2 regions of the Bradyrhizobium sp. CCBAU 25338 genome follow, and region 1 is predicted to be linked to the other one. Evidence: riboswitches for the same ligand, from Rfam matches in the RefSeq annotation. Region 1 holds a riboswitch; the other holds the start of a gene.

Region 1 (6,867 bases):
TGTTCACCCAGGTGATGAACTGCACGATCAGGGGCTCGTTCAGGCCGAGCGAGGTGCGGATGCGCTCGAGCCGTTCCGGCGTCGCGTTGTCGCCGGCGAGAATCGCGGCGGGATCGCCCGGCGTCAGCCGCAGAAGCAGGAACACGAACAGCGCGACGACGCCCATCACGGGCACCGCGGCCAGAACGCGTCGAATAAGATAACCCAGCATGCACTTATCTCCGGCTACGGAACGTGTGGAACATCAAGGCTCCCGTGAACTCTGTCGTGTCTATCATGCCTAACACTTGGGCTGGAAAGGCCGCCCGGAGACGCCGTCCTCTTAGGGCAAATTGTGTGCCAAGGGCTGCGCCGTAGCAAGAGGCCGGCATGTCCCCAATATCGACCACTCAGGATGCATGTCGCAGTTCATGCTCAACCCCAAGTGAAGGTGTCGTCGGTGGAGCGTTGAGGCCGCGCCAGCCGTCGATGGTCTGGGCGATCATCTGCGCCGTCGCCGCCGACAGAGTCCAGCCGAGATGGCCGTGGCCGGTGTTGAAGAACACGCCTGGTATCCGCCCTGCGCGCACGACCGGCATCATGTTCGGCATCATCGGGCGCAGCCCGGCCCACGGCACGACGCGCGACGTTTCGACGGCGGGGAAGTTGTTGCGTACCCATTCGATCAGCGGTTGCACGCGGTCGGCGCGGATGTCGCGGTTGAAGTCGTTGAATTCGGCGGTGCCGGCGACGCGAAAACGATCGGCGCCGAGCCGGCTGGTGACGATCTTGGCGGCCTCGTCGAGCAGGCTCACCGTCGGGGTGGCGTTGCGGCTTTCGGCGCTGTCGAGCTGCACGGTGATCGAGTATCCCTTGACCGGATAGACGTTGACGCGGTCCTCGAGCAGGGCGGCGAAGTGACGGCTGGCAACGCCCGCGCAGACCACGACGCCGTCCGCGTTCAGTGCGCCGCGCGCGGCCGCGACGGCATCGCTCGCGGCCAGATCGGCCCAGCCGATGACGAAGCCGCTGCCGGCACGTGCGATCGAATCGATATTGGCCTCGTGGATGAAGGTCGCGCCACGCCGCTTGCAGGCTTCCGCCAGCCCGCGGGTGAACTTGTGGATATCGCCGGTCGCATCCGACGGCGTGTAGAAGCCGCCATAATAGTCCTTGCGCAGTGTCGGCTCGATCGCGCGGATTTCCTCCGACGTCACCGGGCGGCGGTCGAGGCCGCCTTCCTGCAGCAGCGTGTTGACGCGCAGACCGGATTCGAATCCGGCCTTGTCACGATAGATGTGGAGGATGCCGCGGCGTTCGAGATCGAAGTTGATCCCTTCGCGTGCCGCGATGTCGAACAGATACCTGCGCGCTTCGATCGCGAGCCGCGTGGTCTCGATGGTGTTGGCGCGGTAGTTGCCGATGTTGGCGACGAACTCGCTCATCCACGAATATTTGTGCCAGTTCGGCCGCGGGTTCATCAGCAGCGGCGCGTCGCGCCGGAACATCCAGCGCAAGCCCTTCAGGATCGTCGCGGTGCTGTTCCACACTTCGGCGTTCGATGCGGAGAGCTGCCCGCCGTTGGCGAAGGACGTCTCCATCGCGGCGTAGCGGTGCTTGTCGAGCACGGTCACCTTGTAGCCGCGTTCGAGCAGGGCATAGGCGGTCGTGACGCCGGTGATGCCGGCGCCGATGATGGCAATATGGGTCATGGCTAGGTTCGGGGCTCCCGTGAGTTAGAGTCGGCTGACCGCCGGCCGAAAGGCCGTTGGCGGCGCCCCATCTGTCACGGTTACCTGAGAGCTTGATCCGGCGCGCCACCTCTATCGAGGTCTTGCGACGGACTATCCCCTTCGGTGGACGTCACGACTGCCTGAAATCGCGTCGCCTCTCTCCAGATCGTCCTGACGAAACGGTCCTTTTGCCTGAGAGTTTCCGGGGCGGTTGCTCCGTCGGCGCCGCAACGAAAGCTGAAAGCCTTCGCCGCGATCTCTCCCGCATCATCGCGTGGACGGCCGAGCAGTACGATACGCCTCATTTTTAGACAAGGCTAAATTTCGACCGCGACTGCCGACGTATTGTGCAGTGCAAAGCCCGCCTCGTCGTCCCGGGGCGATGCGAAGCATCGAACCCGGGACCTCGAGATTCCGGGTTCGATGCTGTCGCATCGCCCCGGAATGACGAATTCACTATTCCAACGTCGCCAGCAATCCCGCCATCAGCCGGCCGCGCTCGACCAGGCTATCCACTTCGATGAACTCCTCCAGCGTGTGGCCATTGCCGCCGCGCACACCGAGGCCATCGAGCGTGGGGATTCCCATCGCGCCGGTGAAGTTGCCGTCGGAGCCGCCGCCGGAGCTAGCGTGCGGTAATTCCGCGCCGAGCGATTTGGCGATGCCGTGCGCCTTCTCATAGAGCGCCATGGTACCGGCATCCGGCTCCCAAACCGGACGCGTCACGCCGCGCGTGACCTTGAACGTGACGTCGTTGCTGGTGCCCGACAGCGCCAGCATCCGCTCGACACCGCGGTCGAGATCGGCCTGACGCTTGGCCATGGAGAGCGCTTCACCCGTTGCGGTCGTCGCAACGCAATTGACCCATTGTCCGCCGTGGACGACGCCGACCGAGAAGGTGCAGTCCTCCGTCGTCATCGCGTCGATCGCGAGGATCTGCCGCGCCATCTCGCGGATCGCCGAGCGTCCGGCCGACAACGTGGCGCCGGCGTGGCTCGGCCGTCCCGTCGCTTCGAGATTGAAGCGCGCGATGGCGTAGCGTCCGGTCGTGACGCCGTTGTCGGCGCGGCCGGGCTCCGGCACCAGCACGTATTTATTGCGCGCAGCTTCCGCCTCGATGATGTCCCGCGTCGAAGGCGTGCCGACTTCCTCATCCGGCGTGAACAGCACGGTGATCGGCAGCGGTGTGGTGAACGACGCGCGCGCCAGTTGCCGGATCGCTTCCAGCGAGAGGTAATTGCCGCCCTTCATATCGTAGATGCCGGGGCCGTAGCACTTGTTGCCCTCGCGCCGCCATTTCAGCTTCTCGATGGTGCCGACCGGATGAACGGTATCCATGTGTCCGGCGATCAGGATGCCCGGCTCGCCCTGCTTGGGATGAGGAAAGCGCGCGCGGATGACGCCACCAAAGCCCTGGCGGCCGGCGATGCGCTCGATCGTCGCACCCATGATCGCCATATCCCGCGCCGCGATATCGAGCATGCGGTCCACGGCGGCTGCATCCCAAGTCGGACTCTCGCATTCGACCCAGCCGCGCAGGCCCTCGAGCATCGCCTCGGAATCAAAGGGAAGATTGGCAGGATTCATCTTAATGTCTCTCAAGCTTCGAAAGATGGAACGCGCATTGCATCGGCGCGGGGCAGGACAAGCGGAAGGTGTTGTAGAGCCAAACCGATCTTTGTGGAGCCCGTGCGCGCGCCGTGAGGGCCTGCGACGAAACCGGATTGACGCGCTCGGCACTGTCTGCAAGTCTCAAAAAGATAAAGGCATTGCATGAGGTTAGTTCGCCCAACGAATGAACCGCATGCTCAACCAATGACCTGCCTTTGAACAGTTTCACGTCAGGAGAACTTTCTATGTTCCACTTCATGCGCCGGGGGCGTCGCGCGTTCGCCTCCAAACTTGCGCTGTCGGTCGTCGCGCTTTCAACCGCGCTGGCCTCGCCAGTGCTTGCGGCCGGCAAGACCATCACGGCGGTGATGCATTCGGATTTGCGCATCATCGACCCGATCTTCACCACGGCCTACATCACGCGTGACCATGGCTACATGGTTTACGACACGCTGGTGGCCCCGGATTCGAGCTTCAAGATCCAGCCGCAGATGGCGGACTGGAAGATCTCCGACGACAAGCTCACCTATACCTTCACGCTGCGCGACGGCCTGAAGTGGCATGACGGTGCGCCGGTGACGGCGGAGGACTGCGTCGCTTCGCTGAAGCGCTGGGCCGCGGTCGACGGCATGGGCCAGAAGCTCATGGACTTCACGGCGAGCATCGAGGCGACCGACGCCAAGACCATCACGCTGAAGCTGAAGGAGCCCTACGGCCTGGTGCTCGATTCCATCGGCAAGCCGTCCTCGCGCGTTGCCTTCATGATGCCGAAGCGCCTCGCCGAGACGCCGCCGGACAAGCAGATCCCCGAGCAGATCGGCTCGGGTCCCTTCAAGTTCGTGGCCTCGGAATTCCAGCCCGGCGTGAAGGCGGTCTACGTCAAGAACACCGACTACGTGCCGCGCAAGGAGCCGGCGAGCTGGACCTCCGGCGGCAAGGTGGTGAAGGTGGACCGCGTCGAGTGGATCACCATGCCGGACTCGCAGACCGCGGTGAATGCGCTGCAGTCGGGCGACATCGACTTCATGGAGAACCTGCCCTACGACATGCTGCCGGTGCTCGAAGCGAACAAGGAGCTCACGCTCGAGGTCTCCAACAAGTTCGGCTTCCAGACGCTCGGCCGGATGAACTTCCTGCATCCGCCGTTCGACAACGTGAAGGTGCGGCGAGCCGCCCTTCTGGCGATGAACCAGAAGGACGTTCTCGATGCACTCGTCGGCAACCCGAAATATCAGAAGATCTGCGGCGCGTTCTTCGTGTGCGGTACGCCGCTCGAGACTGACGTCGGCGCCGAAACCTTGATCAAGGGCAATGGCATGGCGGAAGCCAAGAAGGCGCTCGCCGAGTCCGGCTATGACGGCACGCCGATCGTGATCATGGCGCCCGGGGACGTCACGACATTGAAGGCGCAGCCGATCGTTGCGGCCCAGCTGCTGCGCGAAGCCGGCTTCAAGGTCGACCTGCAAGCGACTGACTGGCAGACGGTGGTGAGCCGCCGCGCCAGCCAGAAGCCGCCGAAGGAGGGCGGCTGGAACATGTTCTTCACCAACTGGGTCGCGGCCGACGTTGCGAACCCGATCGCCAATCTCTCGATCAGCGGCCTGGGCAAGAAGGGCTGGTTCGGCTGGGCGGAAGACGCCAAGATCGAGCAGCTCAAGGACGCGTTCGTCCGCGCATCCTCGCTCGACGAGCAGAAGAAGATCGCCGCCGAGATCCAGAAGGAGGCGTACGATCAGGTGATTTACATCCCGCTGGGGCAGTATCTGCTGCCGAGCGGCTGGCGCAAATCGCTGACCGGCCTGCTCGACGGTCCGGCGACGCCGCTGTTCTGGAACGTCAGCAAGTCGGAGTAGGCGAGGCGTTCTCGACGCAACCTTCGTCCGGATCGCCACGCGGCGCCGCTGATGTCAGCGGCGCCGCCCGCCAGGAAAGATTCCAGGAGAGCCTCGATGTTCCAACTCACGAGGGGGCGTTACGCGTTCGCCTCCAAACTTGCGCTGTCGGTCGTGTCGCTTTCGACAGCGCTGGCCTCGCCAGTTCTTGCCGCGGGCAAGACCATTACCGCCGTGATGCACTCGGATCTGCGCGTCCTCGATCCGATCTACACCAGCGCCTACATCTCGCGTGATCATGGCTACATGATCTTCGACACGCTGATCGCGACGGATTCGAACTTCAAGATCCAGCCGCAGATGGCGGACTGGAAAATTTCCGACGACAAGCTGACCTATACCTTCACGCTACGCGACGGCCTGAAGTGGCATGACGGCACGCCGGTCACCGCGGAAGATTGCGTGGCCTCCCTGAAGCGCTGGGCCGCTGTCGACGGCATGGGGCAGCAGATGATGCTGTTTACCGCGAGCATCGAGGCGACCGACCCCAAGACCATCACGCTGAAGCTGAAGGAGCCGTACGCGCTCGTGCTGGATTCGATCGGCAAGCCGTCCTCGCGGGTCGCTTTCATGATGCCGAAGCGTCTCGCCGAGACGCCGTCCGACAAGCCGATCCCCGAGCAGATCGGCTCCGGACCCTTCAAGTTCGTGGCGTCGGAATTCCAGCCCGGCGTGAAATCGATCTACGTCAAGAACACCGACTACGTGCCGCGCAAGGAGCCAGCGAGCTGGACTGCCGGCGGCAAGGTGGTGAAGGTGGACCGCGTCGAGTGGATCACCATGCCGGACGCCCAGACCGCGTTGAACGCGCTGCAGTCGGGCGACATCGATTTCATGGAAAATCCCGCCATTGAAATGTTGCCCACCATCGAAGCCGACAAGGGGCTCAAGACCGAGATCCTGAACAAGTTCGGATTCCAGACGGGTGCGCGGATGAACTTCCTCCATCCGCCATTCGACAACGTCAAGGTTCGCCGTGCAGCACTCCTGGCGGTCAAGCAGAAGGACGTGCTCGATGCGCTGATCGGCGATCCCAAGTACTACAAGACCTGCGCCGCGATCTTCATCTGCGACACGCCTTTCGCGACCGACATTGGCGGTGAGACCCTCGCGAAGGGCGGTGACATTGCTGCGGCCAAGAAGGCGCTCGCCGAGTCCGGCTACGACGGGACACCCGTCGTGCTCATGGCGCCTGGCGACGTCACGACGCTCAAGGCGCAGCCGATCGTGGTGGCCCAGCAACTGCGGGAAGCCGGCTTCAAGGTCGACCTGCAGGCCACCGACTGGCAGACGGTGGTGAGCCGGCGCGCCAGCCAGAAGTCCCCGAAGGAGGGCGGCTGGAACATGTTCATCACGAACTGGGTCAGCGCCGACGTGGTCAACCCGATCTCCAACGTCGCCGTCGGCGGGCAGGGCAAGAAGGGGGGCTGGTTCGGCTGGGCGGAGGACGCCAAGGTCGAGCAGCTCAAGGATGCCTTCGTTCGTGCGACCTCGGCGGAGGATCAGAAGAAGATCGCGATCGAGATCCAGAGGGAAGTCTACGATCAGGTGCTCTACGTGCCGCTCGGCCAGTACCAGGGTCCGAGCGCATGGCGGAAGTCGATCAGCGGCGTGATCGACGGTCCGGCGACGCCGGTATTCTGGAATATGGA
Region 2 (6,867 bases), 140 kb from region 1:
ATTCAACCTAAAGCCATTCCGTTTTAGGTCGAAGCCGTAGAGCGGATTGGCCGTGCGATGCGCGAAGCCATTGCCCGGTGCAATCCACCACTGTTCGTCTCTGCGGAAGCTGAAGCGGTGGGTTGCGCCGGCGGACCGTGCTTCGCACAGCCGCCTGCCCACCACCCACCGATTCCTTACTCGGCCGCTTCCGCGTAGTCGCTCACCGGCGGGCACGAGCACACCAGGTTGCGGTCGCCATAGACGTTGTCGACACGGCCCACCGGGCTCCAGTACTTGTCGGTGCGCGAGCTGCCCGCGGGGAAGCAGCCTTCGCTGCGGCTGTAGGCGCGATTCCAATCGTCATCCGCGATGTCATGCACCGTGTGCGGGGCGTGACGCAGCGGGGATGCCTCGATCTTGAAGCGGCCGGCCTCCACCTCGGCGATCTCCTTTCGGATCGCGATCATGGCGTCGCAGAATCGGTCCAGCTCAGCCCTGGATTCCGACTCGGTCGGCTCGATCATCAGCGTGCCCGGCACCGGGAAGCTCATGGTTGGAGCGTGGAAGCCATAGTCGATCAGGCGCTTCGCGATGTCGTCGACGGTGACGCCGCTTGTCGTCTTCAGCGGACGCGGGTCGACGATGCACTCGTGTGCGACGCGTCCCCTGGCGTTCTTGTAGAGCACCGGGAAGTGTGGATCGAGCCGCGCTGCGATGTAGTTGGCGTTGAGGATCGCGATCTCGGTGGCACGCTTCAGGCCGTCGCCGCCCATCATCAGGATGTAGATGTAGGAGATAGTCAGGATCGACGCTGAGCCGAACGGCGCGGCCGAGACCGGCCCGACCGGAGCGTCGCCTTGTGTTGCCGGGTGACCGGGCAGGAACGGGGCGAGATGCGCCTTGACGCCGATCGGGCCCATGCCGGGGCCGCCGCCGCCATGCGGGATGCAGAAGGTCTTGTGCAGGTTGAGATGGCTGACGTCGGCACCGTAATCTCCGGGCCTGCTGAGGCCGACCTGCGCGTTGAGGTTGGCGCCGTCGAGATACACCTGGCCGCCATGGCCGTGCACGATGTCGCAGATCTCGCGGATATGCTCCTCGAACACGCCGTGGGTCGAGGGATAGGTGATCATGACCGCGGCTAGGTCGCTCGAATGCTTCTCGGCCTTGGCGCGGAGATCGTTGACGTCGACGTCGCCGTTCTTCTCGCAGGCGACCACCACCACCTCCATGCCGGCCATCGCGGCCGAGGCCGGGTTGGTGCCGTGGGCGGAGGAGGGGATCAGGCAGATCTTGCGGTGGCTCTGCCCGCGCGCGACATGATAGCCGCGGATCGCCAGCAGCCCGGCATATTCGCCCTGCGCGCCCGAATTCGGCTGCAGCGAGATCGCGTCATAGCCGGTGATGTCACACAGCCACTTCTCCAGCCGCGCGAACAGCGCGTGATAGCCGGCGGCCTGCTCGCGCGGCACGAACGGGTGCAGCGTCGCGAACTCCGGCCAGGTCAGCGGCATCATCTCCGTGGTCGCGTTCAGCTTCATGGTGCAGGAGCCGAGCGGGATCATGGCGCGGTCGAGCGCGAGGTCGCGATCGCTGAGCTTGCGCATGTAGCGCAGCATCTCGGTCTCCGAGCGGTGCGCGTGGAAGACCGGATGGGTGAGGAACGGGGTGGTGCGCTTCAACGTCTCCGGCAGCGCCTCGCGCGTCCCGGCGTCGATCTCGGCATAGGCGAATGTGCCGCCGAAGGCGCGCCAGACCGCTTCGACCGTCGCAGGCGTCGTGGTCTCGTCGAGCGCGATGCGCAGAGCCGCATCACCGATGCCGAGATTGATCCTTTCGGCCGCGGCGCGCGCAACGATCTCGGCGCGCCTGCCGCCGGCATCGATGCTGAGCGTGTCGAAGAAGTTTTCGGACTGCGGCGCAAAGCCGAGCTTGCGCAGGCCGCTCGCGAGCACGGCGGTGCGGCGGTGGACGTTGCGCGCGATCTGCGAGAGCCCCTCGGGGCCGTGATAGACCGCATACATCGAGGCGATCACGGCGAGCAGCACCTGCGCGGTGCAGATGTTGGAGGTTGCCTTCTCGCGGCGGATGTGCTGCTCGCGGGTCTGCAGCGCGAGGCGGTAGGCAGGCATGCCGCGGGAATCGACGGAAAGGCCGACGATGCGGCCGGGCAGCGAGCGCTTCAGCGCATCGCGCACCGCCATATAGGCCGCGTGCGGTCCGCCATAGCCCATCGGCACGCCGAAGCGCTGCGCCGAGCCGATCGCGATGTCGGCTCCGAGCTCGCCGGGTGAGGCCAGCAGCGTCAGCGCCAGCAGGTCAGCGGCAACGATCGCAAGCGCGCCCTTGGCCTTCAGCGCCGCAATCGCAGGCCTGAGGTCGCGCAATGCGCCCGACGTTCCCGGATATTGCAGCAGCGCACCAAGCACGTCAGTCTCAGCGAGATCGGTGAGGGGATCGCCGACGATCAGGGTCCAGCCCAGCGGCTCGGCGCGGGTCCGCATCACGGCCAGCGTCTGCGGATGGACGTCCTTGTCGACGAAGAAAGCCTTCGCCTTCACCTGCGAGTGCCGCTCCGCGAGCGCCATCGCTTCGGCCGCCGCGGTGGCTTCGTCGAGCAGCGAGGCGTTGGCGACGTCGAGCCCGGTGAGGTCGCAGATCATGGTCTGGAAGTTGAACAGCGCCTCCAGCCGGCCCTGGCTGATCTCGGGCTGGTAGGGCGTATAGGCCGTGTACCAGGCCGGATTCTCCAGAATGTTGCGCTGGATCACCGCGGGCAGGATCGTGCCGGAATAGCCTTGGCCGATCAGCGAGGTGAAGACCTGGTTCTGACGCGCGAGCTCGCCCATATGCGCGATCGCCTCGGTTTCGCTGAGCGGCTTGCCGAGGTCGAGCGGGGCGGTCTGCCGGATTGAAGCCGGCAGCGTCTCCGCCATCAGCGCGTCCACGCTTTTCGCGCCGACGGTCTCCAACATTGCGGTGACGTCGCGCGCCGAGGGGCCGATGTGGCGGCGGACGAAAGAGGCGGCGGTATCGCCGTTGGATTTGCGGTGCGCGGTCATCATGGGTCCTCGCTTCAGGTCATCTGTCGTCGTCACGCCCCTCAGTTCAGGGGCAGTCGCATAAGCGGATCACGTTCCTTCGGCACCACCGTGCCACAAACTCGTCATGCCCGGGCTTGTCCCGGGCATCCACGTTCTTCGTGCCGCGAGGAGGCCGTGGATGGCCGGGACAAGCCCGGCCATGACGATGTGGAGACATCGCGCGTACGCCCTCATCTGCGATACTCCTGCGCCTTCGCGGGCCATGGCGATGTGGAAAGATCGCGCTTCATCTCACGCCGTATGGGCCTTGTAGGCGGCTTCATCCATGAGGCCGCCGAGTTCGCTCTTGTCGGCAATCTTGATCTTGAAGAACCAGGCTTTGCCTTGCGCATCCGAGTTCACCAGCGCCGGCTCGGCGGCAAGCGCCTCGTTCGCCTCGAGCACTTCGCCTGTAACAGGCGCGTAGACGTCGGAGGCGGCCTTCACCGATTCCACGACGGCGGCGGCTTCGGCCTTCTTCAAGCTCCGGCCGACCTTGGGCAATTCGACGAACACGACGTCGCCGAGCTGCTGCTGGGCGTAGTCGGTGATGCCGACCGTGGCGGTATCGCCGTCGATCGCGAGCCATTCGTGGTCGGAGGTGTACAGCGTCGTGGTCATTGTCTTGTCCTCAGCGTTTGTAGGTGTTTTTCACGAAGGGCATGGCGGCGACAGCGAGCGGCAGGCGCTGGCCGCGCACCTCGGCGAAGAGTTTGGTGCCGAGCGCGCTCAAATTCGTGGGCACGTAGCCCATCGCGACCGGCGCATTCAGGCTCGGGCCGAAACCGCCCGATGTGACCTTTCCGATCGGCTCGCCGCCGGCCTGATCCGCAAACAGCAGCGCGCCCTCGCGCACCGGCGCGCGGCCCAGGGCGAGCAGGCCGACGCGGCGGCGGGACGCGCCGTTATCGAAATGCGCGAGGATCTTCCCGGCGCCGGGAAAGCCGCCGGCGCGCATCCCGCCGCTGCGACGGCTCTTCTGCACCGACCATTCCAGCGCGGCCTCGACCGGCGTGGTCGCGGTGTCGATGTCGTGGCCGTAGAGGCAGAGCCCGGCTTCGAGCCGCAGGCTGTCGCGGGCGCCCAGGCCGATCGGCAGCACGTCCGGGTTTTCGAGCAGCGTTTTTGCCAGACGCTCCGCATCGGCCGCGGGGACCGAGATCTCGAACCCGTCCTCGCCGGTATAGCCGGAGCGCGAGACGAAGCACTTGAGGCCGGCCACCTCTTGCGGGCCGGAATCCATGAATGTCATGGACGGCGCCCCTGCACACAATTTCGCCAGCGCCGCTTCCGCCTTCGGGCCCTGCAGCGCGATCAGCGCGCGGTCGGCCAGAGAATCGATGACGCAATCGTCCGCGAGGTGCGCGCGCAGATGCGCCTCGTCCGCTTCCTTGCAGGCGGCGTTGACGACCAGGAACAGGTGGTCGCCGAAATTGGCGACCATGAGATCGTCGAGAATCCCGCCTTCCGCATTGGTGAACTGGGCGTAGCGCTGCCGGCCCGGTGCAATCGCCACGATGTCCTGCGGCACCAGCCGTTCCAGCGCGCGGGCGGCGTCCTCGACCTTGCCCGACTTCGGCCGCAGCGCGAGCTGCCCCATATGGGAGACGTCGAACAGGCCGGCCGCGGCTCGCGTATGGAGGTGCTCCTTCAGCACCCCCGCGGGGTACTGCACGGGCATATCATAGCCAGCGAACGGCACCATCTTGCCGCCGAGGGACACATGCAGGGCGTGGAGGGGCGTATGTCGGAGAGATTTCTGGTCGGCGGGTACTGGCATCACAGGGGTCCTCGGCGGTTCCCCGGGGACGATTCCCCGGGCCAACCAGTCGAAGCCCCATCTGTCGCTGTGCCTGAGAGTATTATCCCGTCGGCGGGTGCCACCCGGGTTCTTAGGCCCGTCGGCGCCTCTTTCCAGATGCTGTCAAAGCCACGCGGTCCTTTTGCCTGAGAGTTTCCGGGGCGGTTGCTCCTTCGGCGCCGGCAGTAAAGCCGGTCTCTCCCGACGTGGCCGTACGATATAGATGGTTACAGACCACAGGGCGGCCAAGCCTGTCAACGCGGCGGTTTCGCCTTTTCAACCGGGATTGCGCGCCTGCGGCAACCCTCTGATCTCCTTGCACAGTTTCTGGACACTGAAGCAGGCCTTGTCTAAAAGCGCTTTGGCCCGCAGATATCAGCCCTAACCTCCGGTTTGGATGGCAGGAAGCGGGTCCAAGCACACCCGATTGGATGAACATGAGCGGCGTCAACGAGATCAGGTCGACCTTTCTGAACTTCTTTGCCGAGAACGGCCACGAGATCGTGCCGTCCTCGCCATTGGTGCCGCGCAACGACCCCACGTTGATGTTCACCAATGCCGGCATGGTGCAGTTCAAGAACGTCTTCACCGGCGTGGAGAAGCGGCCCTATCAGCGCGCCACCACCTCGCAGAAATGCGTACGCGCCGGCGGCAAGCACAACGACCTCGACAATGTCGGCTACACCGCGCGCCATCTCACCTTCTTCGAGATGCTCGGCAACTTCTCGTTCGGCGACTATTTCAAGGAACGCGCGATCGAGCTCGCCTGGAAGCTGATCACCGCCGAGTTCGGGCTGAAGAAGGACAAGCTGCTGGTCACGGTCTATCACACCGACGACGAGGCGGCGGGCCTGTGGAAGAAGATCGCCGGCTTCTCCGACGACCGCATCATCCGCATCCCGACCTCGGACAATTTCTGGGCGATGGGCGACACCGGCCCGTGCGGCCCGTGCTCGGAGATCTTCATCGACCGCGGCGAGCACATCTGGGGCGGGCCTCCGGGCTCGCCGGAGGAGGACGGCGACCGCTTCCTCGAATTCTGGAATCTCGTGTTCATGCAGTTCGAGCAGGTGACGAAGGAGGAGCGCCAGCCGCTGCCGCGTCCCTCGATCGACACCGGCATGGGCCTGGAGCGCATGGCCTGCATCCTCCAGGGCGTCGAGAGCGTGTTCGAGACTGACCTGTTCCGCAACCTGATCGATGCGACGGCGTCCGCGCTCGGCACCGGGCCGAACGAGCAGACCGTGGCCTCGTTCCGCGTCATCGCCGACCATCTGCGCTCCTCGGCCTTCCTCGTCTCCGACGGCGTGCTGCCCTCGAACGAGGGCCGCGGCTACGTGCTGCGCCGGATCATGCGCCGCGCCATGCGCCATGCGCAGCTGCTGGGCGCCAAGGAGCCGCTGATGCATCGGCTGGTCTGGGCGCTGGTCCGCGAGATGGGCCAGGCCTACCCCGAGCTGATGCGCGCCGAAAAGCTGATCGAGGAAACGCTGCGGCTGGAAGAGACCCGCTTCCGCAAGACGCTGTCGCGCGGCCTCGCCATTCTCGACGAGAAGAGCGCGGGCCTGAAGAAGGGCGACATGTTCGACGGCGACGTCGCCTTCACGCTCTACGACACCTACGGCTTCCCGCTGGACCTGACGCAGGACGCGCTGAAGTCGCGCGGCATCGGCGTCGACCAGGCGGCGTTCACGGATGCGATGGAGCGGCAGAAAGTGAAGGCGCGCGAGTCCTGGAAGGGCTCGGGCGAGGCGGCTTCCGAGGCGATCTGGTTCCCGCTGCGCGAGAAGCTGGGTGCGACCGAATTCCTGGGCTACGAGACCGAGAGCGCCGAAGGCGTGGTGTCCGCGCTGGTGAAGGACGGCCATGAAGTCGCCAGCCTCAAGGCCGGCGAGACGGGCGCGATCGTGCTCAACCAGACGCCGTTCTATGCGGAGTCTGGCGGCCAGGTCGGCGACACCGGCGTGCTCTCGGGTGAGGGCGGCGTCAAGTTCCGCGTCA

The links. Region 1 has a riboswitch for glycine ahead of ACM42_RS34890 (D-amino acid dehydrogenase). Riboswitches for the same ligand answer to the same signal wherever they lie in the genome.
Region 2: it holds a riboswitch for glycine, as region 1 does, so the genes downstream of both, gcvT (glycine cleavage system aminomethyltransferase GcvT) here and ACM42_RS34890 (D-amino acid dehydrogenase) in region 1, are expected to answer to the same signal.

What each region holds. Positions count from the first base shown of each region.
Region 1 is NZ_LFKY01000043.1:265,906-272,772, reverse strand. It holds gene ACM42_RS34895 (ABC transporter permease) at 1-211, opposite strand, end outside; gene ACM42_RS34890 (D-amino acid dehydrogenase) at 390-1,691, opposite strand; glycine riboswitch at 1,761-1,879, opposite strand; glycine riboswitch at 1,883-1,987, opposite strand; gene ACM42_RS34885 (M20/M25/M40 family metallo-hydrolase) at 2,169-3,299, opposite strand; gene ACM42_RS34880 (ABC transporter substrate-binding protein) at 3,569-5,176, shown strand; gene ACM42_RS34875 (ABC transporter substrate-binding protein) at 5,273-6,867, shown strand, end outside.
Region 2 is NZ_LFKY01000043.1:410,541-417,407, reverse strand. It holds gene gcvP (aminomethyl-transferring glycine dehydrogenase) at 177-3,044, opposite strand; gene gcvH (glycine cleavage system protein GcvH) at 3,318-3,686, opposite strand; gene gcvT (glycine cleavage system aminomethyltransferase GcvT) at 3,697-4,845, opposite strand; glycine riboswitch at 4,992-5,080, opposite strand; gene alaS (alanine--tRNA ligase) at 5,304-6,867, shown strand, end outside.